Regions from separate parts of the Sphingobium limneticum genome, predicted to be linked through region 3. Evidence: predicted binding sites of a transcription regulator. Region 3 holds the regulator's gene; each other region holds the start of a gene.

Region 1 (10,402 bases), on a different contig from region 3:
GGTTGAAGATATTCTGGCCCCAGAATTCCACGGCCCAGCGCTGTTCCGGCCCGCGAATGCCGATGCGGGCATTGACCACCGCAAAGCCGTCCTGCCGCTTTTCGGGGAACAGGTCCGACCCGGTGTTGAAGTCGCTGGTCACGCGCCCGTCGACATAGAACAGCGCCGACAGGCCCGATGCGCCGATATCCGGCGTCCAGGCCATGCTGGCGGTCGTCACCATCTGGGGCGCATTGCTGTTGATCGATCCGGGCAACAGGAACAGCGCCGGGTCGAGCGGTACGCTGCCATCGCCGCTGCCGACCAGCCGGTTGGCGAATTTGGCGCGGGCATAGGTCGCGCCGCCTGACACGCGGAAATTGCGCGCCGGGCTGACGCTGGCTTCCAGTTCGATACCCTGGCTGATCAGGCCCGGCCCGACATCGCCGCTATCGCAGGTCCGCGCCGCGCTCAGAGCGCTGTCGCAACCGTTGATGTTCTGCACGACGAAGCTGGTGCCGTTGAAGGTGTTCAGCTGGAAATTCTTGAACTCCTGTCGGAAGGCGGCGACGTTCACGCTCCATTTGGGCTGCACATATTTCAGGCCGATTTCGAAGCTGTCGACCTTTTCCGCGGCGAAGCGCAGGCTGGCCACGTCCGCATTGGTGCGCGGCGAGAAGACGGCAGGGACGGCATTAAGGCCGGTCGATCCCAGCTGGAACCGATCCAGATTATAGCCGCCCGCCTTATAGCCCTTCGAATAGCTGCCATAGAGCAGCAAGTCGTCGATCGGCTTCCAGGACAGGACCGCCGTGCCGGAAAATTCGCCGTCGCTGATCTTGTCGTTGAGGTCGAGCGCGTTGAGGCTGGTCGATCCGTTGCCCAGGCAGCCCAGGGTCAGGATGCCGCCGGCCAGCGTCGATGCGCTGCCCAGCGCGGCATTGGTGGCGATGCCGGGCAGGCCCGACGCCTGCAACGCCGCGCAGGTCGCGTTGTTATTGTTGAAATCGGCTGAGAAGCGCTTGCTTTCATGGGTGTAGCGCAGGCCCAGCGTCAGATCGAGCCGGTTGGTGATGTGGACGATATTATGGGTGAAGAGCGCCCAATTTTCACTCTTCTGCCGGTAAAGCGATGCGACGTCGCCCGTGCCCGAAGGAATCGCCGCCAGCGCGCGCAGGCCGTTGCCCAGGCCCGTCGAGATCGCCCCGGCCTGCGCCGCCGCGATGGGTGCCGGCACGCCACGCGCGATCAGCGCGGCGGTCAGCCCGGCATTGAGGTTCGCCTGCGTCCCGGTGATCAGCGGTTGGGTAGCAAGGCCGCTACCGCAGGCCGCCAGCTGTTGCGCCGTGAAGTTGCTCGTCGCGCCCGCACCCGCCATCAGGCGACAGGCCGCAAAGCGACCATAATCGGCACCGAAGCGGATATTGTCCTGCAATGTCAGCTTTTCGTTGGCGTAATAGCCGCCGACCAGCCAGTCGAGCTTGTCGTTGAAGGCCGACCCCTGCAACCGCAATTCCTGCGTGAAGGTCTTGAACTGGCGATAGGTGTTGGGATCGCGGTAGAGAAGGTCGGCGCGATTATAGTCATAATCGCCATAATCCTGCGATTTATAATCGCGATAGGCGGTGATGCTGGTCAGCTTCGCGCCGCCGAAATCATAGTTGATCTCGCCCGACACGCCCCAATCCTTGAGCTTGCTGACATAGTCTCGGCCCGGCGTCACATGCAGTTCCCGATCATAGGGATCGGTCGGGATCACGCTGCCCTGACCCGCCAAAATCGCAGCGATGCGGTTGAAGGGCGCGTCGGTATAGCCGCCGCCTGCCGCCGGACGCCGCTCGCGCGCCTCGATATAGGCCGCGCCGCAGCAGCTTTCGTCGCGATTGGTATAATCGCCGATCAGACGGATGGAGAGGGCGTCGTTCGGCTCGATCAGCGCCTGACCGCGCAGGAAATAGCGGTCGCGATCGTTGGTGTCGCCGACCGTGTTGCCGGCGCCGTCGACCAGCTTGTAGAAGCCGTCCCGCTTGCTCCACACCCCGTCCAGCGACAGCGCGATGCCGTCGGCAATCGGCCCGGTGACGCGGCCCGACAGGCGCCAATAGTCGTAATTGCCGTAAGTGACCTCACCCTTGGCATGGAATGTCTGTTCGGGCGCCTTGCTGATGATGTTGATGAGGCCCGCCGACGCATTGCGGCCGAACAGCGTGCCCTGCGGCCCGCGCAGCACCTCCACCCGTTCGATCTCGCCCAGTTCGTTGAGGCCCGCGCCGGTGCGTGAGCGATAGACGCCATCGATGAAGACCGCGACCGAGCTTTCGAGGCCCGGATTGTCGCCGACCGTGCCGATACCGCGAATACGGGCCGACGCATTGGCTTCAGAGCCAGTGGAGGAGACGAGCAGCGACGGCGCCAGCTGGTTCAGCGTGCGGATATCGCTCGCGCCGCTATTCTGCATCGCCTGCGCGCCGACTGCCGACACCGCGATCGGCACGTCGGACAAGGGGCTGGCCCGGCGCGTGGCCGTCACGATGATATTGGTGCCGCTATCGTCCACAACCGGTTGCGGCGCGGCCGCGTCCTGCGCCAGAGCGGCAGGGGCAAACATGCACAGCGCCAACGCACCTACGGTCGTTAGCAAGGGACTCTTATGTGTCATGATGTCGATCCTCTCCTGGCCCGCACGACTTTTCGCCGCGTCGGGGTTGGGGTGATTATGCTGCCACAGCAGGGACATGGCAAGAGTCGCGCGCTTTTCTGCGCTTTTTCTGCATCTGCGGAACAGGTGATGCGGTCGATGTTGCCAGATAGCAACAATGGTCAGGCCGATTTCCGTAGGGGAAGTTTACGATAAGGGAAAGCGCAGCAATCGATCCGCGACCGGCACCAACGCAGCCGCACCCGGCCCGACCGCCCGCCGAATCTCTCCATGGCCCGCATCCAGACCTCCCGTCAGCGCCCCCAGCGCAGGCAGGATCAGCTTGGTGGCCGATCCAACGAAACAGCGTCGCGACACATTTCTGCCACGCAGCGACAGACGCAGCTTGGGATGGAAATGGCCGGAAATTTCGGGGTGCGGATCGTCCGCCTCCGCCTCATGCCGTAACCATATCCCCTCGACCTGCGCTTGCCGAACCCGGCGTCCCCCCGGCATATCCCGAACGGCGACGTCATGATTGCCGGTAATCCAGATCCAGTCCAGCCTTTCCGTAAGGGAAAATAATCTTTCACGCGCCAGCGGGTCCAGCCGCGCCGCGCCGTCAGCATCATGGAAACTGTCGCCCAGCGACCATACCGCCTGCGCGCCGGTTCGCGCCACTAGCGTTTCGATCACGTCCAGTGTCGCCTGACTGTCATGCGGAGGCAGGAACTGGCCGAAGCGCGCATACCAGCTCGCTTTTTCGAAATGCAGGTCGGCAACCAGCAGGGCCCGCTGCGCTGGCCAGTAAAGCGCGGCCTCGGGCAGGGCCATGAAGGCCTGACCTGCGAACGAAAGGGGAACCATCGCCTGCCTATGCGCCTGTCCGCCCCGGCTTTCAAGAGGCGGCGCAAAGCCCTATAGGCGGCCCATGTCCGCTGAACCGTCCACCTACACCGTCGCCGCCCTCTATTGCTTCACCCGCTTCGCCGTTCCGGCGTCGATCGCCGCCGACCTGCGGGTGCGGTGCGCGGATCTGGATACATGCGGCACGCTGATATTGGCGGGGGAGGGGATCAACGGCACGGTCGCGGGCAGCGCAGATACGATCGCGACGCTCATCGCGTATCTGCGTACGCTTCCGGGCTGCGCCGACATGGACGTCAAATATTCCCACGCGCATGACGCCCCCTTCGCCCGGATGAAGGTGAAGGTGAAGGCTGAAATCGTGACGCTGGGCGTGGGCGATCTCGACCCCGTCAACCAGGCCGGCACCCATCTCGATCCGGCCGACTGGAACGAATTGATCGCCGATCCCGACACGATCGTCATCGACACCCGCAACGCCTATGAAGTGGCGGTCGGCACGTTCGAGCGCGCGATCGACCCGGAAACCCGTTCCTTCCGCGAATTTCCCGACTGGTTCGACGGTTTCGCCGCCGACCTCAAGGCACAGGGTCGCACGCCCAAGATCGCGATGTTCTGCACCGGCGGCATCAGATGCGAAAAATCGACCGCGCTGGTGAAGGCGCGCGGCTTCGACGATGTCTATCACCTCAAGGGCGGCATATTGCGCTATCTGGAGGAAGTGCCGGAAACCGAGAGCCGCTGGCAGGGCGACTGCTATGTGTTCGACGAGCGGGTGGCGGTGGGCCATGGCCTCAAAGTCGGCGATTACGCCACCTGCAAGGACTGCGGCCTGCCCTATCGGCAGGGCACCGACCATGACTGCCCCGGAGATGCATCGGGCGCCTGGCCGCATCGGGCCTGATTTTTAATCCCGTTCGTGCTGAGTAAGGGCTGAGCGAAGTCGAAGTCCTGTATCGAAGCATCCCCACCCCCTCCTTCGATACACCATTTCGACTTCGCTCAGTGGATACTCAGGACGAACGGAAAGAGACTCAAACCGGCTCCTCCACCAGCTCCGCTATCTCGAAGACATAGCTTTTCCAGCCGCGCATCTTCGCGCCGTCCCCGGCTGGCCCCTTGAGCTTTTTGGCCTCCGCCAGCGACCGCGTATGGCCCCAGAAAACCTCGGTCTTGCCATTGTCCAGTTGCGCCACGATCCGCCAATAATGGGTCAGCGGGTCCGCCGTCGGCCCGATCCGCTTCACATAGCCGTCCGGCATAGTGGCGGTCAGGTAGCGCCTTTTCGCCCGCGCCATGCGAGTCAGGCCCGGTAGCGGTGCAGCCCCGCCCCATGCGCGCGCAGCCATTCCCGCGCTGGACGGGGGTCGGCGCCATAGATGCGCTTGTGCGCGGCGTGGAAGGCGGGGCTGTGGTCCATATGCAGCAGATGGGCCAGTTCATGCGCCACCGTCGCCCGGCGCACCTCCGGCGGGGCCAAAATCAGGCGCCAGCTGTAACGGATCGCGCCCGAAGACGCGCAACTGCCCCAACGGCTGCGCGTATCGCCCACGCCCACCGACGCGACGATCAGCCCATGGTCCTGCGCCATGGCGTGACTCTCCGTCTCCAGCACCGCCCGCGCCCGCGCCACCAGCCAGCGCTGCACCCGCACGCCCACCGATTCCGCCGCGCCGCCCAGCAGCAGCCGATCGGCCTCCAGTCTTATGGTTCGCGTCGCGCCCTCCATCCACTGGACCGTCACCTCGCGCCCCTCCAACGGAAAGGTCGCGCCATGCTCCAGCAGCGTGATCGCCGGCTGCTTGGCCATCTGCGCGCGCACCCAGCCTTCATGATCCTGCGCCCAGCCGAGCGCCTTCTTCAGGTTGGCCCGCGCCGGCAACGACAGGCGCAGTGCCCCCCGCGCGCTGTCGATCGTCAGCCTGTACGCCCGTGCCCGTGCCGACCGGCGCACCAGCACCGGCATGGGCACCCCATCGATCAGGATCGCGGCGTCAGGATCAGACTTCGCGGTCGACAAGATGATTTTCCCAATCGCCGGCATCGGCCTCGCCAATCGTCCAGCCGCGTACCGACTGGCCGGCGCGATGCACCGCCTCCCGATCGCCGCAGACCAGATAATGCCAGTCGGGCAGGGGCAGGCCTTCGCCACGCAGGCGATAGGCACAGGTGCGCGGCAACCAGGCGATCTGCCGCACCTTGGCCGGGGTCAACCGCACGCAATCGGGCACGAATTTGCGCCGATCCTTGTAATTGCTGCATTGCCCGCTGTGCCGATCGAGCAGGCGACAGGCGATATTGGTGGGATAGATGCGCCCTGTATCCTCATCCTGCGCCTTGTGCAGGCAGCATTTGCCGCAGCCGTCGCACAGCGCTTCCCATTCGGCCTTGTCGAGCTTGTCGAGGGGTTTTTCCCAGAAGTGCGTCACTTGATCCATTTGTCCAGGAAGGCGAGTATCTTGTCGGGCGCGCCTTCGTCCACTTGCCCCGTCGCGGGATCATCCACCGGCACCAGCGCCACCGGCTTGCCATCCCCATCGAACAGATAAGGCGTGCGACTATGGCTGACCAGATAGTCGGTCGTCGCGCCGCCGGCCGTCTCCGGATTGTAGATCACCACGAAATCCTTGGCGACCTTGGCGATCTGCTCCTTCGTGCCGGTGAGGCCGATCAGGCGCGGGTGGAAGGCGGCGACATAGGTTTTCAGCACGGCCGGCGTATCGCGCTGCGGATCGACGCTGATCAGCATCGGCTGCACCTTGGCCGCCAGTGCCGGCTTTGCCTTTTCGAACTTCGCAAAGGCCTGCATGATCCGTTGCAGGTCGACCGGGCAGACGTCCGGGCAATAGGTATAGCCGAAATAGACCAGCCGATACTGACCCTTGAAATCGTCCCATTTGGTCGGCTTGCCATCCTGGTTGGTCAGGGTGAAGGGCGCACCTATGCGCGCGCCGGTCAATTCGCCCTGTTCGCTATCCCCGCTTGATGCATTGCCACCGGCCCCCATATTACAGGCAGCCAGCAGGGCAAGGAAGGGAAGTGCCAGATAAGGCAGGGCGGCGATTGCGGCGTCTTTGTTCATGGCATGGCTAGCCATGCCCTGCTAGGACGTGATTTGCAATGCAACGGGGCGTATAATGAAGAGCAAGTTCCTTTCCGCTTTCCTGGGGTTGATCTCCATGGCGCTGCTGACGCCCGCTCCGGCGCAGGCCCAGTTTTCGGACAATTATAATTTCCTGAAAGCGGTGAAGGACAAGGATGGGCAGAAGGTCACCGACCTCATTCAGAAGCCCGGCTCCACCGTCATCAACAGCCGCGACGTGTCCACCGGCGAAAATGCGCTCCACTTCATCGTCGCCCGGCGCGACGCCACCTGGCTGACCTTCCTCCTGTCGAAGGGCGCCAATCCCAACCTGACCGACAATGACGGCAACACGCCGCTGATGGACGCGGTGCAGGGCCGGTTCGAGGAAGGCGTGCGCAGCCTGCTCGCCTACAAGGCGCAGGTCGACAAGGTGAATGGCAGCGGCGAAACCCCGCTGATCCGCGCGGTACAGCTGCGCGACATCGGCCTGGTCCGTGTGCTGGTGGCGCAGGGTGCCAATCCCGACAAGCGCGACACCATCGCCGGCATGTCCGCCCGCGACTATGCGCAGCGCGACGGCCGCACCCCCGGTTTGATCGAAGCGCTGGACGCCGCCAAGACGACGGCCAAGCCCGCCGGCACGGTGCAGGGTCCGGTATTCTAAAAACAAAGGCGGCGCCTGACGTCAGCGCCGCCCGGCCTTCACCTCTTCCTCGCTCCACCAGCGCAGATGATGGGCGACGCCGCTGCGTCTGATGCAGCTTTCCAGCGCGCTCGCCAGCCGATCGACCGTTTCACGCGCATCGACCCGGCCCATCCAGGTCCACAGGCGCGGCTTGGACGGGTGGATGAAGCAGAGATGCCCGTCGTCATGACCCACCAGTGCGCCGCAACCGATCCACAGCGCGAAGCCGGGATTGTCCACCGCCACGCACCATCCCCAATCCTCGGCCACGACATTCTTGATGCGATAGCCCTGCGCGGGCAGACCGATCATCAACTGCCGCGCCAGCAATTCGCCGCGCAGTGCCGTAGCGGGCGGATCGCGTAACGCCCCGGATCGAAATTCCAGATGGGATCGCATCCCGCTCCCTACTAGGTGTCGCTGGCCCTACCAGCCGATCTCCGCAGCATGGTCCGGGTCGCTCAGCGCCGTCAACCGCCGTGCGGCGCGCCGGGCGAAGCGCAGCGTCTCCGCCTTGCGCCGCGCGGCCGCCAGCGGCTCGACCGGGGCAGGACGCACCAGTTCGGCATCATATTGGTCGGCGACGATCAGCCCGCTCCGTGTCGGCCATAAAGCCTCACTCTCGAACAGGGTCAGGTCGAATCCCGCCGGCACCGCCCAATAATAGCGATCGCAATAGTCGAAATAGTCGGGCCACTTCATGTCGCCCAGCAAATCGGCCTTGCTGCACTTGATTTCCACGATGGTCAGCCGCCCGGCACCGTCGATCGCCATGATGTCCGCCCGGCGCCCGTTGGGCAGCGGCACTTCCAATATCCCGCTCATGTCATGGCGGAAGAAGAGACGCAGCGTACCGCGTGCCACCGCCAGCGCGGTGCCGTCGGTCAAAGGGGAACAGGCGTCGATCGGGGCGCTACTCATGGGGCCATCTTAGAACAAGTAGGGAACAAATGAAAAGGCCGATTCGGATGAACCGAACCGGCCTGAAAGTTTCGCCAACATGAATCAGGCGCATCCTGCGCGCCTAATCCTCAACGATAGAAGATATGATTGTCGATCGACGCCAGACGGGCCTTGCCCCAGCCCGGCGAAACGCGGCGAGCGTGGAAGAAGAGCGCGCCTTCCGCGCGGCTGTCCCAGCTGTCGTTCGCCGCGATCTGGGCGATGGCGACGGCTTCGCGCCAGCTGCGGCTTTCGGTACGGACGGGCGGAATGCCGCCACCGCGCACGAAGCTGAACTGGCTGGGCTGATACACGACGCCGCACAGGCTGTCGGCGAACCGGCCGGACTTGGCGCGGTTGATGATCACGCGCGCGACGGCCAGCTGGCCTTCCAGGCTTTCGCCCTTGGATTCGAAATAGACCGCACCGGCCAGGCACTTCATGTCGCCGTCCAGCTCCTCGGGTGCGCCTTGGGCGTCGACCAGAGCAGCGAGGCTGGTGGCCTGCGCATCGGTGTCAGTGGAAAATTCGGTAGTGGCCTTCTTGGCCGAATCCAGCGGCTGCGACACTTCGCGCGGCGTGGAGAAAACGACGGCAGCTTGGGTGCCAGTCGATGCAGTCGCAGGGAAAGCCTGCGGAAGAGAAGTGACCGAAGCGACCGACTCACCGGCGATCGACATATCGGAAGCCGTGACCGCAGCGGCGGCGGACAGGGCAAAGGCTACCATCAGGGCAGCTTTCAGACGAAAACTCATTACGGCTCAAAATCATGCGGTTCTTGGCCGGAAACGTCGTTTTAACCATATTCTTAAGACGTTCGGCCGCCCCCCGTCTGCGTGTTTACCGGCCCCGCCCCCCGTTGGGCGAACTCGGCAACCTGCGCGTTGGCGTCGGGGGCCTGTGCCGAAACCATGACGATGTGTCAACGATCAGCAGAGTGTTTCCACGGCAAACCGTTCCGCTTCCGGGATGTCGAGTTCAACGACCCACAGGTCGGGGTCCGACCTGCGCCGCCGCGCCAGATAGTCGTCCAGTGCCTCCGCCCCCTCTTCCAGGGTCGGACCACAGCGCATCAACGCATGACCCCCTTCAAAGTTCGAAACCCGCTCGAAAAGACCCGAAAACTGCCCCTTTTCAAGCGTCTGGATCAGTATCACGCCGCTGATCTCGTCGCCCTTGGCCATGATGGTCGCAAAGCCGCCGGCAGCCCCGACCCGGCGCCGGAGCGCCCCCACCAGCATGGCGCTGGTGAGCCGGGCGTCAGAGCTCATGGCCGGCCCCATAGCCCGGCAGCGAGGAGAGAGGGAATTGCGATCGCATGAAGGTGCCGGTGCCACGCCCAACCTCCTCGCCATCCGCGTCGATCAGACTCGCTTCGGCGACATAGACTCGGCGCTTGCCGCTGATCCAGCGACCTTCGGCGCGGATTCGGCCCGGACCGATCGGCCGGGTGAAAAGCAGGTTGAAGGCGGTGGTCAGCAGGAAGCGATCGCTGACCAGGCTGTTGGCGGCGTAGAAGGCCGCATCGTCCAGCATCTTGAAATAGACGGTGCCATGCACCGCGCCGGCGGCATGGAACTGGCTTTCATCGACGTCGAAATCGATCACCGACCGGCCCGGCTCGCTGATCGTCAATTCCGACCGAAACAGCCGGTTGATCGGCGCGGAGCGATAGAGATTTTCCAGCGCGCGGAAATGCGCCGCCTCGCCACCGGGCGCTTGTGGCCCTGCGTCAGGCCCAAAATCAGGCAGCGTCACGCGCTCCGCCGCCCGCCAGCAACGCATGCAGCGCCTCGGTCGACTGCGCCCCGCGCAGGCGGGCCACCTGGCCCTCGTCGCGCAGGTAACGCGACACGCGCGCCAGCGTCTTGAGATGCTCGGCGCCGCTGTCTACCGGCGACAGCAAAGCGAACACGACATCGACCGGGGCATCGTCCACCGCATCGAACGGCACGGCCGGGTCGAGCAGCACGACCACGCCGCACATCTTGTCCAGACCCGCAATCTTGGCATGGGGAATGGCGACACCGCCGCCGAAACCGGTCGACCCCAGCCGCTCGCGTTCGAACAGGGCGTCGCCCACCTCGTCCGCATCCAGGTCGTAGGCGCAGGCGGCAAGGGTGGCGATCTTCTGGAAGAGCGCCTTCTTGCCGTTCGCCGACAGGCTCGTGGCGAGCGCATCGGCGGAAACGATGTCGTTGAAGTT
Region 2 (10,402 bases), on a different contig from region 3:
GCGCCTGTTCGGTAAGGCGATAGACATCCTCCTCCAACGTGGCGGTGGCCTGGTCGAAGGTGGCGCGTTGGGCGACGGCGGCGCGTTCGCGTTCTTCGGCGCCCGATGCCATCAACATGGTGGCGCCCGACGCCAAAGTCAGGGCGACGGTGGCTCCATAGGCCCAGTTGGTGATGGTAGACAGACGCATGATGCGAGCGACGGTAGCAGGGACAGGTTGGCAATCCGTTAAGGATGTTGACCGTCGGGCAGGTCGGCCGACCGCTTTACCCACAGATTTCGTGGCGAGGGGGGTGGGCCGAATCGCGCGGCATCCCTAGATTGGGGGCATGCCCCATGCTCCTTTCGTTCCGCTGCGCGTTTTTTCCTCCTTCACCATGCTGGAAGGGGCGATCGACCCCAAGAAGATCGCCAAGCAGGCGAAGGCTTTGGGCTTTCCGGCGGCGGCGATCACGGACCGGAATGGGCTTTATGGCTCGATGGCCTTTTCCGACGGGTGCAAGGATGAGGGCGTGCAGCCGATCATCGGCGCGATGCTTGGGATATTACGGCCGGGCCGCCCCGCCAACGCGCCGCCGGTGCATGACTGGATCGCGCTTTATGCGCAGGATGCTGGGGGATACGACAATATCTGCGCGCTGGTGTCGATGGCGCATCTGGACCGGCCGGTCGAAGACGTGCCCCATGTGACGATCGAGGCGCTGGAGGGGCGGACCGACGGCGTCATCGCGTTGACGGCGGGTGGCGAGGGCGCGCTGGCGCGGTTGTTCGCCGAGGATCAGCCGGACGCGGCGGTCGCCTATGTCGAGCGGCTGGAAGCGCTGTTTCCGGATCGGCTCTATATCGAGATTTGCCGCCGGCTGGACCCGGTCGAAGGCAAGGCCGAGCCACAACTGCTCGAAATGGCCTATGATCGCGATCTGCCATTGGTCGCGACCAATCCGACCTGCTTTGCCGAGCCGCATTTTCATGAGGCGCATGACGTGATGCTGTGCATCGCCGACAGCGCCTATGTCGAAACGCCCGATCGCCGCACCAGCTCGCCCGACGCGTGGATGAAGCCGGTGGGCGAGATGAAGCGCCTGTTCGAGGATCTGCCCGAGGCGCTGGCCAACACGCTGGTCGTCGCGCAACGCTGCGCCATTGCCGCGCCCAAGCGCAAGCCGATCCTGCCCAGCCTTGCGGGCGATATCGAGGGCGAAAGCATCATGCTGCGCGATCAGGCGACGGCGGGGCTGGAGGCGCGACTGGCCAAGGCCGGGATCATCGGGGAGGAAGCGCGCAAGCCCTATTTCGACCGGCTGAAGTTCGAGACGGACATCATCATCCAGATGGGCTTTCCGGGCTACTTCCTGATCGTGGCCGACTTCATCAAATGGGCGAAGGATCATGACATTCCGGTGGGTCCGGGCCGTGGTTCGGGCGCGGGGTCGCTGGTCGCCTGGGCGCTGACCATCACCGACCTCGATCCGTTGCAGCTTGGCTTGCTGTTCGAACGCTTCCTGAACCCGGAACGCGTGTCGATGCCCGACTTCGACATCGATTTCTGCGAAACGCGGCGCGGCGAGGTGATCCGTTACGTTCAGCAGAAATATGGTGCGGACCATGTGGCGCAGATCATCACCTTCGGTAAACTGAAGGCGCGCGCGGTGCTGAAGGACACGGGCCGCGTGTTGCAGATGAGCTATGGGCAGGTGGACCGGCTGGCCAAGCTGGTGCCCAACCATCCGACCGATCCGTGGACGCTGGAACGGTCGCTGAATGGCGTCAGCGAGTTTCGCGCGGAATATGACAATGACAATCAGGTCAAGCGCCTGATCGATTATGCGATGAAGCTGGAGGGATTCCCGCGCCACAGTTCCACCCATGCGGCGGGCGTGGTGATCGGCGACCGGCCGTTGCAGCAATTGGTGCCGCTCTATCGCGACCCGCGATCGGACATGCCGGTGACGCAGTTCGACATGAAATATGTCGAGGGCGCCGGCTTGGTGAAATTCGACTTTCTGGGTCTGAAGACCCTGTCGGTGTTGCAGAAAGCGGTGCAATTGCTGGCGGCGCGGGGCGTGCATGTCGATCTCGACACGCTCGCCTGGGATGACGAGGCGGTTTACGAACTGCTCCAGCGCGGCGACACGGTCGGCGTGTTCCAGCTGGAATCGGAAGGCATGCGCAAGACGCTGGCGGCCGTGCGTCCGACCAACTTCGGCGACATCATCGCGCTGGTGTCGCTCTACCGCCCTGGCCCTATGGACAATATTCCGATGTTCGGTCGCCGCAAGAATGGCGCGGAAGAGATTGAATATCCGCACATTCTTCTGAAGCCGATCCTGGAAGAGACGTATGGCATCTTCGTCTATCAGGAACAGGTGATGCAGGCCGCGCAAATCCTGGCCGGCTATAGCCTGGGTGACGCCGACCTTCTGCGCCGCGCCATGGGCAAGAAGGTGAAGGCGGAGATGGACGCGCAGCGGTCCCGCTTCGTGGACGGTTGTGCGCGCAGCGACATCAAGCCGGCTAAAGCGAACGAGTTGTTCGATTTGATCGACAAGTTTGCGGGCTATGGTTTCAACAAATCGCACGCCGCGGCCTATGCTTTGCTCGCTTATCAAACGGCGTGGTTGAAGGCCCATTATCCGGCGGAATTCTATGCCGGGTCGATGGCGTTCGATATCCATCTCACCGAAAAGCTGACTGTGTTCGTCGACGATATGCGGCGCATGGGGCTGACCTGCCTGGCGCCGGATCTGAACCGCAGCGAGGCGGACTTTACCGTCGAGGCGGTGCCTTGCGAGGGTGAGGATAAGAGGCTGGGCTTTGCCGTGCGCTATGCGCTGGGCGGGCTGAAGGGCGTGGGCGAAAAGGCGATGGAGCAACTGGTCGCCGAACGTGCGGCGACCGGGCCATTCAAGTCGCTCGATGATTTCGCCGATCGGATCGAGCCGCGTCTGCTGAACCGGCGGCAGTTGGAAAGCCTGGCGGCAGCGGGGGCTTTCGATGGCATCCATGAAGACCGTGCGGGCGTGCATGCGGCGGCGGAAACCATCTTGTCTGTCGCATCGAGCAATGCGCAGGCGCGCGAGAGCGGGCAGGGCGGTCTATTCGGCGATGTCGAGACGCCCCATGCCGATGTGCGCATTCCGCCGCATCAGGCCTGGACCGTGGCGGATCGCATGGCGCAGGAGAAAGAGGCGTTCGGCTTCTATTTCTCCGCCCACCCGGTGGACCGGTACAAGCATCTGGCCGATGCGCGGGGCGCCAAAAGCTATGGCCTGATCTGCCAGTCGCCCATGCCCGCGCCCAATGCCGAAGGGCGGTCGATGACGATCATGGCGGCGATGGTCGAGGATGTACGCTGGCGCGAGACGAAGCGGGGCGCGCGCTATGCCAACGCGACCTTCTCCGACCAGAGCGGGCAGTTTCAGGCGAGTTGCTTCGATGAAGAGGCGTGCAAGGCAATCGAGGAATTGTCGAAGGACGGCGATTGCGCGCTGTTGATCGTGGAACTGGACCGGTTGCCGGGCGAAGAGACACCGCGCGTCACCGTGCGCGGCGCCGAGCCATTCCGCGCGATCGCCAGTGCGTCGCGAATGGAGTTGACGGTGGATATCGACACGGTGCAGGCGGTCGAGGCGCTGGCGGCCTTGCTGGCCGGGGCCGGAGGCGGGCGCAGCGAAGTATTCTTGCGGGCGCCTGTAGGCGACGGACAGGCTGCCAAGCTGTTTCTGGGCGATCATTATAGTCTGGGCGCGGATCAGGTTGATGCGATCGCGACGATCAGGGGGCTGACGGTCCACAGGTTCGAGCGGATGGATGTGAAGGCGGATGGCTACCGCACCAAGATGCGGCGGATGGCCATGCGGTTGGCGGGGTAGGGAAGGTACGGCTGGTGGCCAGAAATTCCCTTACCGCTCTTCGTCACCCTGAACTTGTTTCAGGGTCCATTTGCCGCCACCGAGCAAAGGCTTGTTAGGCTTGATGGATGCTGAAACAAGTTCAGCATGACGAGTAAACATGAATCCGCCTAAAACAACCGCATCTGGGCGCCTTCAGGTGGGCGGAAGAGGTCGGTGCGCAGGATCAGGCGTTCGGCGCCGAGGCCAGCGCGTTTGCGGGCCTTGAGGAAGCGGGTGCGGATGAGGTCGGCCCAGACGCCTTGACCACGCATGCGAGTGCCGAAATTCGGATCATTGTCCCGCCCGCCGCGCAGGTCGCGGATGATGGCCATCACCTTGCCCGCGCGATCGGGATAATGGGCCTCCAGCCAGGCGCGGAAGAGCGGGGCGACTTCGTTCGGCAGCCGGACGGGGATATAGGTGACTTCGCGCGCGCCTGCCTGTGCGACGCGGGCGACCAGCGCTTCGATCTCATGGTCGGTGATGGCGGGGATGATGGGCGAAATGCTGGCGGTGACGGGGATGCCCGCTTCGGCCAGTTGGCGGATCGCCTCGACCCGGCGCAGCGGATGCGGGGCGCGGGGCTCCAACGTGCGAGCGATGGCCGGGTCCAGGCTGGTGACGGATAGCACGACCGCGACCAGCCCGTCCCGCGCCAGATCGGCAAGCAGATCGATGTCGCGCAGGATGCGGTCGGACTTGGTGGTGATGTAGGTCGGGTGACGGGTTTCGACCATGATCTCCAATATGGAGCGGGTGATGCCCCAATCCTTTTCGATCGGCTGATACGGGTCGGTATTGGTGCCCATGGCGATCGAGGCCACGACATAGTTTTTCTTCGACAATTCGGCGCGCAGCAGTTTGGCGGCGTCAGGCTTGGCGAATAATTTGGTTTCGAAATCCAGGCCGGGCGACAGGTCGTGATAGGCGTGCGACGGTCGGGCGAAGCAATATATGCAGCCATGTTCGCAGCCGCGATAGGCGTTGATCGACTGGCTGAAGCCAATATCGGGGGACTGGTTGCGGGTCACGATCGTGCGGGGATGTTCGATCGTGACCTGCGTTCTGGTGCGGGTGAGCGGACCGTCAATGTCGCCGATCGCGTCCAGCCAGTCGCCGTCCGCCTCCCGCTGGGGCAGGTTGAAGCGGCGGCTGTCGCCGTTCAGTGTTGCGCCCCTGCCTTTCTCGATCGCCATGGCCGATAAGAACATATCAGGAACGATGTGTCAATCGAGACAGCGAGTCAGACGGGTGAAGCGATGTCCAGTTATTAATTTGTTAGCTAACTAATTCAATGAAGGCTTTAAAATCGACCTTATGAAATATCCTTCGATACGCCATTTCGACTTCGCTCAACGGCTACTCAGGACGAACGGGACAATGCTATTATAGCCTTATCGCTCGGTCAGGCGGGGCATCAGTTCCACGAAATTGCAGGGGCGGAAACGGCTGTCCAACTGGGTGATCAGGATGCCGTCCCAGGCGTCCTTCACGGCGCCAGTCGAGCCGGGCAGCGCGAAGATGTAGGTGCCGCGCGCGACGCAGGCGGTGGCGCGGGACTGGATGGTGGAGGTGCCGATGCTCTGGAAGCTCAGCCAGCGGAACAGCTCACCGAAACCGGGAATTTCCTTGTCCTGCACCTGAGCCAGCGCTTCGGGCGTGACGTCGCGGCCGGTGACGCCGGTGCCGCCGGTGGTGAGAATGACGTCGATGTCAGGGTCGTCGATCCAAGCGTGGAGGCGCGCGACGATGGCGGATTTGTCGTCGCGCTCGATATAGCGGGCGGCGAGAATGTGCCCCGCGCTTTCCAGCCGTTCGACCAGCGTGTCGCCGGAGCGATCCTCGGCAAGGCCGCGCGTATCCGACACGGTCAGCACGGCGATGCGAACCGGAATGAAGGTCCGGCTCTCGTCGATCGGCATCAGTCCGAGCCGCCGCCCATGGAACTGCGACCATCCGCCTTGCTGAGGCGGACCAGTTTCACGCCCTTGGCATTGGGGAAGGTCGGCCACATGCCCTGCGCCATGCCGGTCAGGCAATCGGCGCTGCCCTTCGCCTGGATCTGGTACATCCAGTAGTTGCGCATGACGATGTTCACATAAGCGCGGGTTTCATAATAGGGCAGCGATTCCATGAAGAGCAGCGGATCGCCCTTGTCATGGACCTGCGTATTCCACCGATCGACCGGCAGCGGGCCGGCGTTGTACGCGGCCATCACCTTGGGCAGCAGGCCGCCGGTGGCGCTCATGTCGCGCAGCGATTCCAGATAGCGCTGGCCATATTCCATGTTGGTCGACGGCACGAATAGTTGCGCCGCGTTGGTGAGGCCCACATCGCCCGCCGTGCCTGGGCGCACCTGCATCAGGCCGCGCGCACCCGCGCTGCTGACCACATCGGAGCGGAAACCGGATTCCTGAAGCGTGTGGGCGTAGATGAGCGAGGGATCGACGCGCCAGCCACCATCGGGGCGCCAGTCGGGCGCGGGGAAACGGGCGAAGCTGTCGGGCTGCTTGCCGGCCGGGCCGTTATGGGCGAGCCAGAGCTGGGTGGCGGGCAAGTTCAGCGCGCTGGCGAGGCGGAGCAGGGCATCATATTGATCGCTGCCGCCGATTTTCGCCTGATAGCGGATAAGTTCGTCAGCCCGGCCATTGTCGCCGATCGCGGACAGGGCGATGGCGGCGCGGGCATTGGGGCTGCTCTTGAGCTTCTGCCATTCCAGGGCGCCGAAGCGGCTGCCGACCGGCGCGCCGCCCAAGGGCAGGCCAAGCGATTCGCGGGCGAGCAGGCCGTAGAAGGTTTCGTCGGAACGGGCGGCCTGCTTCAGATAAGTGGCGACCTTTTCCGCTTCGCCGCAGACCATATAGGCGCGCGAGGCCCAATAGGCGCCGGCCGATCGCATGTCGGTGTCACCCGCCAAAGCGGCGACATTGGCAAAGGCAGGGGCGGCAGCGCGGCAGTCATTCTGGCGCCATGCTGCAAGGCCCGTGGTCCAGTGCGCCTGTACGGTCCAATCGCCGCCGGTGCGGGTTTCCAGCGCGCGCGCGGCCATGCGGCGGGCGTTGGTGTCGTCATTTTCGATATAATAGGCCCAGGCGACGCGCTGGCGCACTTCGGTCAGGCCTTCATTGGTCAGGCCCGCTTCGCCGGTGCCCAGCAGCCCTTCGGCGCCGATCGGATCGTCATTCTTGACATAGGTCTGGATCTGGCCGGCGAGCGCCTGCGCGGCGACGTCAGTCTTTACGGCGGCGACATATTGCCGGCGAGGGGCAGCGCCAAGCCACACCATCTTCTGGATCTGCGGCAGGGTGGGCAGGATGGTCGCGCCGCGCCGTTGCGCCAGACGGGAAAGCTGATCGGCCTTGGGCAGCCAGGCGGCCTTGTTGATGAGGTCGAGCAGGTCGAACAGTTCGACCCTGGGCGAACCCTTGGCCAGATAGAGTTCGGACAGGGCCAGCGGACGAACGGCGTCCTGGCTGTCCAGCGTGGCGATCATCGCCGTCGCATCGGTCCATTGCTGGGACTGGATCGCGGTGAAGATGGCACGATAACGGGCCTTGTCGCCGTCGCTCAGTTGGAGGGGGGAGGCGTCGGCGGAAAGGGTCGTCGGCAGGACCGGGGTGGTTTCGGCCTTGGCAGGCAGCGTGGCGGCAAGGCCCATCGCGATCAGGGCAAGGCGGGATATTTGGGTCGCGGCGCGAATCACGGACGGGCTTCCTCGATCAGGCTTTGTAATATGCGCCAACATTCCGCCTTCGCCGCGGGCTGGGTCAGCAGCAGCCGGGGGTGGAATGTGGCAATGGCGGGCACAATGCCGCCATCATGGTTAAAGTCGTGTAAACCGCCGACCGCCGCGCCGTTACCGGTCGGGAGCAACGCACGGATCGTCCGATCGCCCAGCAACAACAGGCGCCGGGGCTGGGCCAGCGCGACATGGGTGCGCATCCGCTCGGCGGCGGCGGCGAGATCCGATGCCTCCACCATGCCGCCGGGGGGACGAGCGGTAAAAAGAGAGGCGAGATGGATGGCACCACGGTCGAGGCCGATGGCGCGCAACATCGCGTCGAACAGCAGGCCGGCGCGATCGGCCAGCAGGCGGCCTTCGAAGAGGTCGGCGGGATCGGGCAGGTCGGTGACGACCATCAGCGCAGCCTGCGCTTTGCCGACCGGTGCGATCTGTGTGCCGGACCAGCGCCGTTCGGGCTGCGCGGGATCAGTGGCCAGCCAATCAAGGAACGATTCGAGCGTTCGGGGCTTATCCACCACAAAGGCTGAAAAAACGGCTTCATTCGCGGCCGCAAGGCGAGCCGGCGCCGGACGCAACCAATTGACGGGCGCTTCCGTTACGGCACCGTCCACACCGGCCAGTTGCCACCATGCCAGATAGGCATCGGCGCAAACTGCCGCATCATCCTGCAATAAACCCCGCATCACAATCAGCTAGGGCCAGAGGTTGACGATCGGGTCAAGGTGCTTCATCGCCTTGGGTGGTAAACTGTTGGACTAATGCGGCGATCGGAAAAGACGGGGTGCAGCCCGCCGACGTCGACATGGAGGGATGAATGAGCGAACGGGAATCGATGCCCTATGACATCGTCATCGTCGGTGGAGGGCCGGCGGGACTGTCAGCGGCGATCAGGCTGAAGCAACTGGCGGAAAAGGCCGGCCAGGAACTGGCCGTGTGCGTGCTGGAAAAGGGGTCGGAAATCGGCGCCCATATCCTGTCCGGCGCAGTGATCGATCCCAGGGCGCTCGACGAATTGCTGCCGGAATGGCGGGAGCAAGGCTGTTCGCTAGCAGAAGTGCCTGTGACGGACAACCAGCATTGGTTCCTGACCAAGACCGGCAAGATCGCGATGCCGCACATCATGACGCCGGGCTGGATGCACAATAAGGGCACCTATACCGGATCGCTGGGCAACCTTTGCCGCTGGCTCGCGGAACAGGCCGAGGGGCTGGGCGTCGAAATCTTCCCCGGCTTCGCGGCGGCGGAAATCCTCTACAATGAGGATGGCAGCGTGAAGGGTGTGGCCACCGGCGACATGGGCATCGACCGGGAAGGCAACCACAAGGGCGATTATCAGCCCGGCCTGGAGCTGCATGCCAAATATACCTTCTTCGCCGAAGGCGCGCGCGGCCACCTTACCAAGATATTGAAGCGCCAGTTCGCGCTGGACGCGGACAGCGAGCCACAGGTCTATGGCCTGGGCATGAAGGAATTGTGGGATATCGATCCCGCGTTGCATCAGCCGGGACTGGTGATCCACTCGCAGGGCTGGCCGCTGACGGACGCCTATGGCGGCGGGTTCCTCTATCATCAGGCCAATGGGCAGGTGGCGTTGGGCTTCGTCGTGGGGCTGGGTTATCGCAACCCGCATCTCTATCCGTTCGAAGAGTTCCAGCGCTGGAAACAGCATCCGGAAATCCGCAAGTTTCTGGAGGGCGGGCGGCGCGTCTCCTATGGCGCACGAGCGATCAACGAAGGCGGGTGGCAGTCCATTCCCAAGCTTGTCTTCCCCGGCGGCGCGCTGATCGGGTGTTCGGCAGGCTTCGTCAACGTGCCGCGGATCAAGGGCACGCATACGGCGATGAAGTCGGGCATGCTGGCCGCCGAGGCGGCGTTCGAGGCGATCCAGAACGAGCGCGCTCGCGACGTGCTGGACGATTATGAACTGCGCCTGCGCTCCAGCTGGATCGCGACCGAATTGCAGCTGGTGAAGAATGCGGAGCCGCTGCTCAGCAAGTTCGGCGGCACGATCGGCACGGTGCTGGCGGGCATCGACATGTGGATGCGTACGCTCAAGATCGGCCTCCCCTTCACGATGAAGCACAAGCCGGACAATGAGAAGATCTGGCCCAAGGACTCCTGCGCGAAGATCGACTATCCCAAGCCCGATGGGGTGGTGAGTTTCGATCGTCTGTCGTCGGTATTCCTGTCGAACACCAATCATGAAGAAGACCAGCCGGTCCATTTGCAGCTGAAGGATCCCACGATCCCGATCAGCTACAATCTACCCCTTTATGACGAGCCGGCGCAACGCTACTGCCCCGCCGGCGTCTATGAAGTGGTCGGTCAGGAAGAGGGGCTTGCCCGTTTCCAGATCAACGCGCAGAATTGCGTCCATTGCAAGACGTGCGACATCAAGGATCCGACCCAGAATATCAATTGGGTCGTCCCGGAAGGTGGCGGAGGGCCGAACTATCCCAATATGTAAGCGCCTGATCCTTTTGTCCCTATTGGCGACCCCGGCCGTTGCCGGGGCGTCGGTCGAACCTGACGGGGCGCTCCATTCTTATGTGCGGGCGCGCATGGCGGACGGCGATGGCGCGCTGACGCTGGCGGTGGCCAGCTATCGCGAGGCGCTGAAGCAGGATCCGGCGCGGATCGAGATTGCGCGCCGGTCTTATGCCCAAGCGATGGAGAGCGGCGATCGGTTGCTGGCGCGGCAGTCGGCAGCGCTGCTGGATGCGGCGAGCGCTTTGCCGCGCGACGGCACACTGTTGCGGATCGG
Region 3 (10,402 bases):
GCGGATGACAGCGGGCAAGGCAGATAATGGCCCAACCGCTCTCTATCGCTGCCCACTTCCCCCCGCGCGCATCCCGCGCTAAGGCTCTGCGCATGATCCTCGTCATCGACAATTATGACAGCTTCACCTGGAACCTGGTCCATTATCTGATGGAGTTGGGCGCTGAGGTAGAGGTCGTCCGCAACGACGCCATTTCGGCGGGCCAGGCCCTGTCCAGCGGCGCGAAAGCGTTCCTGCTTTCGCCCGGTCCCTGCACCCCCAATGAAGCGGGCGTCAGCCTGGACCTCGTCGCGGCCTGCGCCGATGCCGGTGCGCCGCTGCTGGGCGTGTGCCTGGGCCATCAGTCCATCGGTCAGCATTTCGGTGGCAAGGTGGTGCGTGGCGGCCTGATGCACGGCAAGACATCGCCCGTCACCCATGACGGCACCGGTCTGTTCTCAGGACTTCCCTCACCCTTCACCGCAACCCGTTATCACTCGCTGATCGTGGAAGATATTCCGGCCGATCTGGTCGTCAACGCAACCAGCGCCGACGGCTCCGTCATGGGCTTCCGCCACGCGACCCTGCCCATCCATTCGGTGCAGTTCCATCCGGAAAGCATCGCCACCGAATATGGCCACGACATGCTGGCCAATTTTATGGCGATCGCCGGCCTGCCGGTGCGGGAACGCGAAGCGGCCTGATCATGGCCATGGGTGGGCGAACCGGATGTATGATCCTGTTCGCCGCCTTGGTTGCATGGGCGCCGGCCGCGCCAGCCCGATCCGAACAGCGCTGCACGACTGCGAACGCCACCGCCACCGCCACCGCCACCAGCATAGAGGCCATACAGGCCGACTATCCAACATGGGCGGGCAGATGCGTGCGCGTGCGGGGATTGGGCATCGACAGCCAACTCTATGCCGACCGGCAGGCACTGACGGACGACGACACGCCCCTTGGAGAGGATGCTCGCCGATCCATCATCATGCTGCCTGACGGCAAGGCGCCACGCCTGCCCCGCAATCGCCCGATGATGGTGGATGTGATTGGCCGCGTTGGCAGTTGCCGGGCCGCGCATGATGTGGTGGCGGAAATGTCGGCGGACCAACCCAACCGGATCATCATGGTATCGGGCTACTGCCACACCTCGCTCGCCACCTATATCGCGCCGTCCGCTATACGCCCGGTCGACCGAACACGGCCGGTCCGCCTGACGGAAGCCGAAGTCCCTGCGGAACGGCGCGGCATCGTCGAAGCCCCCGTTCATTCGAACAAGCTGCCCGCCATGCGCAGTGCGGCGCACACCCTGTTCGCAGCCCTGGCTACGCGCGACAAGGCCGCTTTCCTCCGTCTCAGCGAACCCGACGGCATCGCACCCCGTCAGCAGAAAGACGCCCGACGCAAATTCACCCGCCTGATCGCCCCGCGATCCGCTTTCGCAAAGATACCGGCAGCACATCATCCGGAGCGGATGTTCGTCGAACGGCTGGATGCAGCCGAGGCCGATCCGTCGCAAGCCATAGTCTGCCGATGCCGAACGTCCGATTGCGCCGGCAAATGGCCGGTCGTAATGCGCGATGCGGACAATCTGCCGGACCGTCCCTATGTCTGCGTTCACGCCAACGACTATCTGCTCGGCCCCGGCCGCGATACCGTGATCCAGGTCACGGCCGAACAGGCGCTTGATGGTTTCGCCGAACCTCTGTCCTATCCAGCACGAAAGGACTAAACTGCGCATAGCCGCTTTGCGAATATGTCCGGAATAGGAAACGCAATGTCAAAATCAGCGGGAAAAGTGCGAAGTTAAGGATCGACGCCCCCTCGACTCATCGCCCCCGTGCCGACTAAGGCGGATGCGATGACCAGCCTGCCCGATCCTTCTACGCCGCTGTCGGCCGATACCGCCGCTCAGGCTTTCGACCTGCTGTTCGATGCCGACCTGAGCGACGAAGCCATTGCCGATTTCCTCGTCACCATGGCCCGGCGCGGCGAGACGGCGACCGAAATCGCCGCCGCCGCCCGCGCCATGCGCGCCCGCATGATCCCGGTCAGCGCTCCCACCGGCGCGATCGACGTGTGCGGCACCGGGGGCGACGGGCATCATACGCTCAACGTCTCCACCGCTGTCTCACTCGTTGTCGCAGCCGCCGGCGTGCCGGTCGCCAAACATGGCAACCGCGCCGCCTCCTCCAAGGCCGGCGCCGCCGACACGCTGGAGGCGCTGGGCCTGAACCTGGACAAGGCCGCCACCACCGCAGAGGCCACCCTGGCCGACCTCGGCATCTGCTTCCTCTTCGCGCAAAATTACCACCCGGCGCTCAAACGGCTGGGTCCGATCCGCAAGGCGATCGGCGAACGGACCATCTTCAACCTGATGGGCCCGCTCGCCAATCCGGCCAATGTCCGCCGCCAACTGGTCGGCATCGCCCGCCCCGCCTATGTTCCGATCTATGCCGAGGCGCTGGCGGAACTGGGCGCGGACCGGGCGATGATCGTGTCGGGCGACGAAGGGCTGGACGAACTGTCCTTGGCCGGCGGCAACGATATCGCCGAAGTCACCGGCAACGGGCTGGTCGCCATGCGCCGCCTGACCGCTGCGGAACTCGGCCTGTCCACCCACCCGGTCGATGCGATCCGGGGCGGCGACGCCACCCACAATGCCGCAGCTCTCCGCGCCCTGCTGCAAGGCGAAGAGGGGCCGTATCGCGACGCGGTGCTGCTCAATGCCGCCGCAGCCCTTGTCGTCGCCGACGCCGCAACCGATCTGCGCGAAGGCGTGGAGGAAGCGGCCGAAACCATCGACCGCGGCCTTGCCAACGCCCTGCTCAATTGCTGGATTGCCTACAAATGACCAACAAGCTGATCGAAATCTGCGATTTCAAGCGCGAGGATGTCGCCCGCCGCCGGGCCGCGACCAGCATCGCTGCATTGCATGCCCGCGCCAGCGAACAAACCCCGCCACGCGGTTTCCGCAAGGCACTGGACGATGCAGCACGCGCCGGCTTCGGCCTGATCGCCGAAATCAAGAAAGCCAGTCCGTCCAAGGGCCTGATCCGCGCCGATTTCGATCCGCCCGCCCATGCGCAGGCCTATGCGGCCGGCGGCGCGGCCTGCCTGTCGGTCCTGACGGACGAGCCCTATTTTCAGGGCCATGACGATTATCTGATGGCCGCTCGGTCGGCCTGCGCCATCCCCGTATTGCGCAAGGATTTCCTGGTCGATCCCTGGCAGGTGCTGGAAAGCCGGTCGTTGGGTGCAGACGCCATCCTCATCATCGTCGCCGCGCTGGATGACGGCCAGATGCAGGAAATCGAGGACGCCGCCCTTGGCCTGGGCATGGACGCCCTGATCGAAGTACATGACGAAGCGGAACTGGAGCGCGCGCTGAAGCTGCGCTCGCGTCTGATCGGTGTCAATAATCGCGACCTGCGCGATTTCTCGGTCGACTTCGCCCGCACCTATGAGCTGGTGGGCAAGGCGCCAGAAGGCTGCACCTTCGTCGCCGAAAGCGGTCTTGGCAGCCATCCCGACCTCCTTGCCATGGCCGACCACGGCGTGCGCTGCTTCCTGGTCGGCGAAACGCTGATGCGGCAGGCCGATGTGGAGGCCGCGACCCATAATCTGCTCACCGGGGCATGACCGGCCTCACCCATCTGGACGATGATGGCGCGGCGCGCATGGTCGATGTCGGGGCAAAAGCGGTGACGGCACGCGAAGCCGTCGCCTCCGGCCGCATCGATATGAGCGCGAACGCTGCCAAGGCCATCGCCGACGGGCTGGTCAAGAAAGGCGACGTCCTTGCCGTGGCGCGGGTTGCCGGCATCATGGCGGCGAAGAAGACGGCCGACCTCATCCCGCTCTGCCACCCGATCGCGCTCAGCGCCGTGACGGTCGATTTCTTGCCTGACGATAGCGGCGTCACCGTGACCGCCACCGCCCGCACCGCCGGCCAGACCGGCGTGGAGATGGAAGCGCTGACCGCTGCCTCGGTGGCGCTGCTTACCATCTACGACATGGCCAAGGCGCTGGACAAGGCGATGGTCATCGGCGCGGTCCAGCTTGAATCCAAGACCGGCGGCAAGTCCGGCGACTGGCGCCGCGTCCCATGAGCCTGTTGCCGGTCGAAGAAGCGCAGGCTCGCCTGTTCGCGCTGGCCGACCGGCTGCCGGTGGAAACCGTTCCGATTGCGCAAGCCGTCGGCCGCTGGCTGGTGCAGGATATTGCCGCCCTGCGTGACCAGCCCTGGGCCGATCTGTCGGCGATGGATGGCTATGCGGTCCGCGCCACCGAAATGCCCGGCCCTTGGCGCGTCACCGCCGAAAGCGCGGCAGGAACTGGCTTCCAACCCACGTTGGCACCAGGGGAAGCCAGCCGCATCTTCACCGGCGCGCCGCTGCCGCCCGGTGCCGACGCGATATTGATCCAGGAAAATGCGACCCGCGACGGCGATCGCCTGACCGCCAGCGCCGACCCGCTGACGCCCGGCCGCCATGTCCGCCCGACCGCCTCCGACTTCGCACAAAATGCGATCCTGCTGGATGCCGGCAGCCGCCTCGGCCCGGCGCAGATAGCCCTCGCTGTGCTGGGTGGCCATGGCACCGTGCCCGTCACCCGCCGTCCCCGGATCGCCATCCTGTCCACCGGCAACGAACTGGTGCCGCCCGGCGCGCCGACGCCCGCTGGCCTGCTGCCCTCCTCCAACGCGCCGATGCTGGCGGCCCTGCTCGCCGCCCTGCCCTGCGACGTCATCGACTTTGGCATCGTCCCGGACGATCTCGATGCGATGGTCGCCGCGCTGGGTCGCGCCAGGAGTGCCGACATCATCGTGTCGACCGGCGGCGCGTCGGTGGGCGATCATGACCTCGTCCGCCCTGCCTTCGTCCAGGCTGGCGGCACGCTCGACTTCTGGAAGATCCGCATGCGCCCCGGCAAGCCACTGATGGCCGGGCGGCTTGGCAACGCACTGTTCCTCGGCCTGCCTGGCAATCCCGTTTCCGCTTTCGTTACGGCGACGCTCTTTCTGCTCCCGCTCGCCCGTCATATCAGCGGCGCGCGCGATCCGCTGCCATTGACGAGCGATGCCATGCTCGCCTCCGCCCTGCCGCAAACCGGCGATCGCGACGATTATCTGCGTGCCTGGCGCGCGCCCGACGGCATCGTCTCCGTCACGTCGCAGGACAGCGCCGCGACCGCCGCCATGGCCAAGGCCGACTGTCTGATCCTGCGCCCGGCCGGATCGCCCCCTGCCACGCCCGGAACACGCGTGACCATCCTGCCACTTTGATGCGCGGAACGCTTGACTAACCTTCATCTGTTTCCTATGCGTTCCTCATACGTTCCACGGAGGACCGCAATGTTGACGCCCAAGCAGCAGGAATTGCTGAGCTTCATTCAGACCCGATTGGACGAAGGCGGCGTGTCGCCATCGTTCGAGGAAATGAAGGACGCGCTGGACCTGCGATCCAAGTCCGGCATCCATCGTCTGATCAATGCGCTGGAGGAGCGCGGCTTCATCCGCCGCCTGCCCAACCGCGCCCGCGCATTGGAAGTGTTGAAGCTCCCCGACGCGATGCACCGCGCGCCCACGCCGATCGTGCCGCCCAAGCCCAAGCTGGTGACGCCGCCGCCCCTCCTGCCGATCGCGGCCAATGACGTGATCGAAATCCCGATGCACGGCCGGATCGCGGCGGGTGTTCCGATCGAGGCGATGGAGGGGCAGGCCATGCTCTCCGTCCCTGCCGCTCTGCTAGGCGCTGGCGATCATTATGCGCTGGAAGTCTCAGGCGACTCGATGATGGAAGCCGGCATTCTCGACGGCGACTTCGCGCTGATCCAGCGCACCGATGTCGCCCGCGAAGGCCAGATCGTCGTCGCCCTGATCGACGAAGCGGAAGCGACGCTCAAATATTTCCGTCGCGACGGCGGCCGCGTGCGCCTCGACCCGGCGAACAGCGCCTATGAGCCGCAAATCTACGATTCACGGCAGGTCCGCATCCAGGGCAAGCTGGCGGGGCTGTTGCGCCGCTATAATTAAGGGGCCGCGGCTCTTGGTCGCGGCCTTGGGCGACTGATCCAGGGATGGGCATCGCCCGGCCGATGGACGGTGTGAACTTCGCCCTTTTCCAGACCGATCGACAGACCGCCGGTGCGCGCCAGCAACCGGCGGTCTATCTTCATCCAGCGCGGACGACACCAGCGCGGCAGCCCGCGATCGCTGACGACGATATCCGCCGCGGCGCAATCTCGCGCGAAATCTTGGCGGGCAATCAGCACATCGCTGCGCGTGAACAGCAGCCTCCAAGTCCGCCCCTTGCCGTGCTTTAGGCGGACAGCGCAAAGATCGACGGAACAACGCGCCTCCGGCAAGTCGGCGATCGCCGCCAGTTCGCCATCATAACCAGCGCTTTCGGACAGGACGTCACGCACATAATCCCCCGCCCGATCGCGCAATATCGCCATGCCCTTTCCGGTCCGCACCGCCACATGGCGACCGTCGCCGGTCACCAGAATATCCGGTGGCGTTGCGGCAAAGGTCACTGCCACAGCGATAAGGACCGGCGGAAGCCCCAGCCAGCGCCAGCGCGTTCGCCAGAGCAGGCACCAGAGCAGGCCGATCATGGCGATACCGAACAATCCCATGCCCATGGTCGGCGCCAGCAGGCTCGCCATCGGGCTGGCCGCAACGCCATGGGCCAGCAGCAGCAACAGGTTCAATGACTGCTCGGTCAGCCACCAGGCCGGCGCCCCCAGTCCAGCGACATCCAGCAGCAGCGCCAACGCCTCCAACGGCATGACGACGAAGGTGGTGAGCGGAATGGCGATCAGATTGGCGAAGGCGCCCAGCAATCCCGCCTTGTGGAAATGAAACAGCGCGATCGGCATCAGGGTCAATTCGACCGCGATCCCCGTCGCCAGCATCACGGCCAGATTTCGCCCCAGCTTGCGCAATCGCCCTTCATCCCGCGCGGCGGCAAAGGCTCGGAAACGGGGATGCTCCGCCAACGCCACCAACGCCGTCACCGCCGCAAAGCTCATCTGGAAACTCGGCCCGGCCAACGCCTCCGGCCACAAAAGCTGCACGATCAGTGCGCCGGTCGCCACCAGCCGCAGCGTCACCGCATCCCGCCCCATCGCCAGTCCGCCCAACACCAGCAGCGCCGCGACGCAGGAGCGCACCGTCGGCACCTCTGCCCCGGTCAGCAATGTATAGCCGATCCCCGCCAGCGCGCCGCCCGCCGCCGCGATCAGCATCAATGGCCAGCCCAGCGCCGCCCGCTGGCTAAGCGCCATCACCCGCATCAGCAGGAAAATCACCGCGCCGATCAGCGCCGTGACATGTAGCCCGCTGATCGACAACAGGTGCGCCAGCCCGCTGCGCCGCATTGCTTCCGCATCCGCCTCTGGAATGGCGCCCTGATCCCCGGTGGCGAGCGCTACCGCAATCCCCTCCGCCGGCCCATCGACCCGTTCCAATATATGCCCGAACAGACGTGCCCGCAGCGGCGGGGCCGCAGTCGACGGGGTCAACACCTCAACAGGCTTCAGCGCCTTGCCCGTCGCGCCGATCCCCTGAAAATAGGCCCGCGCAGCAAAATCATAGCCTCCCGGCACGCTCGGCGGCGCAGGGGGCATCAACCGCACGCGAAAGCGAATCCGAGCGCCCTCCCCCAATCCCGCCGGCACATCGGCATCGGCGATATTGACCCGCACCACAGCCGGCAGGTCCGGCGTATCGACTGGCCGGATCATCACTCGCACCATCGCCTGCGCAGGCACCGGCCGCACCGCCGCCACATCGCCCGTCATCTGCACGAAGCGCGCCCGCGTCAGGGGCGGCTGCCCCAGCAACGTCGCCTTGCCCCACACCAGCAGGCAGCCCATGCAAGCCAATATTGCGCCGGCGACAAGCATGCGCCGCAATCGCCCGCCATCCGGCAGCATCATGCCGATGCAGGCCAGCGCCAACGCACCGCAACAAAAGGCCAGCCAGGCCATGGCATGAGGCAGGATGAACCAAGCCGCGATGCCGCTGCCCAGCGCGATCGGCACCCACAGGCCGATCTGTTCTCGCTCCTGTTCCAGCCAGCTTTCCATCGCTTCCAGCCCGCTTCGGGACAGTGCCGCCGCCCTCCGACCAAGGGAGGTTTGTCGTGGCTCAAAAGCCATGCTAGGGGGCGTCGCATCCATGGATCAGCTAAGGCGAATGTCGAAGAATATGACGGTAAGTGCAACGGGAATGAACAAGCAGGTGGTGACCCGTTTCGCCCCGTCCCCAACGGGGTTCCTCCACATTGGCGGCGCCCGCACCGCCCTCTTCAACTGGCTGTTCGCGCGCCACCATGGCGGCAAGTTCCTGCTCCGTGTCGAGGATACCGATCGCGCCCGTTCCACAGAGGAAGCCGTGGCCGCCATTTTCGACGGCCTGGAATGGCTGGGCCTGGGCGGTGACGAGCCGGCCGTGTTCCAGTTCGAACGCACCCCGCGCCATGCCGAAGTCGCCGATCAACTGCTCGCAGCCGGCCATGCCTATCGCTGCTACGCCACGCCCGAGGAACTGGCGGAACTGCGCGAACAGCAGCGCGCCGCCAAGCAGCCGATGCGCTATGACGGCCGCTGGCGCGACCGCTCGCCCGAAGAAGCGCCGGAAGGCGCACCCTTCGTCATCCGCATCAAGGCGCCCCGGACCGGCGAAACCGTGATCGAGGATGCCGTGCAGGGCCGCGTCGCCGTGCAGAATGCCGAGCTGGACGACATGATCCTGCTGCGTTCGGACGGCACGCCCACCTATATGCTGGCCGTCGTGGTCGACGATCATGACATGGGCGTCACCCATGTCATTCGCGGCGACGATCATCTCAACAACGCCTTCCGCCAGCTCAGCATCATCAAGGCGATGGGCTGGGAAGAGCCGATCTACGCCCATATCCCGCTGATTCACGGGTCGGACGGCGCGAAACTGTCGAAGCGCCACGGTGCTCTTGGCGTCGATGCCTATCGCGACGAGATGGGGATGCTGCCCGAAGCGGTGCTGAACTATCTGCTGCGCCTGGGCTGGGGCCATGGCGATGAGGAAATCATCACGATCGCCCGCGCGATCGAACTGTTCGATATCGATGGCGTCGGTCGTTCGCCCTCACGCTTCGACATCAAGAAGCTGGAAAATCTGAACGGCCATTATATCCGCGAAGCCGACGATGCGCGCCTGGCAAAACTCGTCGCGCCGCGGGTCGAACAGCGCCTTGAAATCGCTATATCGGATACCAATCTAGCGCTTCTGACCCAGGCGATGGCATCGCTGAAGCCCCGGGCCAAGAACCTTAACGAAATTGCCGAGGGAGCAGAATTCCTGTTCAAAAGTTGCCCGCTCGATTTTGACGAGAAGGCCACTGCTCTGCTAGACGACTCCGCGCGCGCGCTGCTCGACAAGACAGCCGACGCTCTCCAGCCCGTCCAGTCCTGGACGGTCGAAGCGATCGAAGACGTGATACGCCGCGTGGCAGAGGATGCCGGCCTGGGATTGGGCAAGGTGGCGCAACCGCTTCGTGCGGCGCTCACCGGCCGCACGACCTCGCCAGGCATTTTTGATGTCCTCTTCCTTCTGGGGAAAGAGGCGAGCTTGGAACGACTGGCCGCCGCAGGGCACGCAGCGGCCGGTTGATGACGTACAAGGAGAAAAATATGTCGGATAACACAGCCAACCTGACCGTTGGGGGAGACGCCAAGGACTACGCCATCATGGATGGCACCGTTGGTCCGCAGGTCATCGACGTTCGCAAGCTCTACGCCAATACCGGCATGTTCACCTACGATCCTGGTTTCACCTCGACCGCCAGCTGTGAATCGGGCCTCACCTATATCGACGGCGACCAGGGCATCCTGCTCCACCGTGGTTATCCGATCGGCCAGCTCGCCGAAGAATCCAGCTTCATGGAAGTCTGCTACCTGCTGCTGAACGGCGAATTGCCGTCTAAGGCGGAACTGGACGACTTTACCAACACCATCACGCGCCACACCATGGTGCATGAGCAGTTGAGCGCGTTCTTCCGCGGTTTCCGCCGCGATGCGCATCCGATGGCCATCATGGTCGGCGTCGTCGGCGCCCTGTCGGCCTTCTATCACGACTCGACCGAGATCAACGATCCGGAACAGCGCCGCATCGCCAGCCATCGCCTGATCGCCAAGATGCCGACGATCGCGGCCATGGCTTACAAGTACAGCGTCGGTCAGCCCTTCGTCTATCCGCGCAACGACCTGTCCTACACCGCCAACTTCCTGCGCATGACCTTCTCGGTCCCGGCGGAAGACTATGTCCCCGATCCGGTGATCGTGGACGCGATGGACAAGATCTTCATCCTCCACGCCGATCATGAGCAGAACGCATCGACTTCGACCGTGCGTCTGGCCGGTTCGTCGGGCGCCA

What was found. The regulator LexA, encoded in region 3, represses DNA repair genes until DNA is damaged. The targets are predictions, from matches to a motif close to GTTCCNCNCTTGTTCT.
Region 1: F4U95_RS18015 (MmcB family DNA repair protein) is a predicted target of LexA. The motif match lies at 8,187-8,202, and genes of this name have one in related genera.
Region 2: F4U95_RS13265 (PA0069 family radical SAM protein) is a predicted target of LexA. The motif match lies at 5,098-5,113, and genes of this name have one in related genera.

What each region holds. Positions count from the first base shown of each region.
Region 1 covers NZ_VYQA01000015.1:57,549-67,950, forward strand. The annotation lists gene F4U95_RS17970 (TonB-dependent receptor) at 1-2,638, opposite strand, end outside; gene pdeM (ligase-associated DNA damage response endonuclease PdeM) at 2,825-3,484, opposite strand; gene trhO (oxygen-dependent tRNA uridine(34) hydroxylase TrhO) at 3,549-4,388, shown strand; gene F4U95_RS17985 (hypothetical protein) at 4,519-4,782, opposite strand; gene F4U95_RS17990 (M48 family metallopeptidase) at 4,788-5,528, opposite strand; gene F4U95_RS17995 (YcgN family cysteine cluster protein) at 5,485-5,922, opposite strand; gene F4U95_RS18000 (SCO family protein) at 5,910-6,581, opposite strand; gene F4U95_RS18005 (ankyrin repeat domain-containing protein) at 6,622-7,233, shown strand; gene F4U95_RS18010 (hypothetical protein) at 7,255-7,653, opposite strand; gene F4U95_RS18015 (MmcB family DNA repair protein) at 7,681-8,175, opposite strand; gene F4U95_RS18020 (cell wall hydrolase) at 8,286-8,951, opposite strand; gene F4U95_RS18025 (DUF1491 family protein) at 9,126-9,467, opposite strand; gene F4U95_RS18030 (PaaI family thioesterase) at 9,457-9,981, opposite strand; gene F4U95_RS18035 (PTS sugar transporter subunit IIA) at 9,941-10,402, opposite strand, start outside.
Region 2 covers NZ_VYQA01000009.1:63,812-74,213, forward strand. The annotation lists gene F4U95_RS13255 (diguanylate cyclase) at 1-190, opposite strand, end outside; gene dnaE (DNA polymerase III subunit alpha) at 330-3,872, shown strand; gene F4U95_RS13265 (PA0069 family radical SAM protein) at 4,022-5,089, opposite strand; gene moaB (molybdenum cofactor biosynthesis protein B) at 5,288-5,815, opposite strand; gene F4U95_RS13275 (lytic transglycosylase domain-containing protein) at 5,815-7,596, opposite strand; gene F4U95_RS13280 (uracil-DNA glycosylase family protein) at 7,593-8,321, opposite strand; gene F4U95_RS13285 (electron transfer flavoprotein-ubiquinone oxidoreductase) at 8,453-10,105, shown strand; gene F4U95_RS13290 (tetratricopeptide repeat protein) at 10,200-10,402, shown strand, end outside.
Region 3 covers NZ_VYQA01000005.1:20,878-31,279, forward strand. The annotation lists gene F4U95_RS08065 (anthranilate synthase component II) at 93-683, shown strand; gene F4U95_RS08070 (hypothetical protein) at 713-1,711, shown strand; gene trpD (anthranilate phosphoribosyltransferase) at 1,841-2,833, shown strand; gene trpC (indole-3-glycerol phosphate synthase TrpC) at 2,830-3,621, shown strand; gene moaC (cyclic pyranopterin monophosphate synthase MoaC) at 3,618-4,091, shown strand; gene F4U95_RS08090 (molybdopterin molybdotransferase MoeA) at 4,088-5,266, shown strand; gene lexA (transcriptional repressor LexA) at 5,336-6,016, shown strand; gene F4U95_RS08100 (ComEC/Rec2 family competence protein) at 6,013-8,076, opposite strand; gene gltX (glutamate--tRNA ligase) at 8,186-9,640, shown strand; gene gltA (citrate synthase) at 9,661-10,402, shown strand, end outside.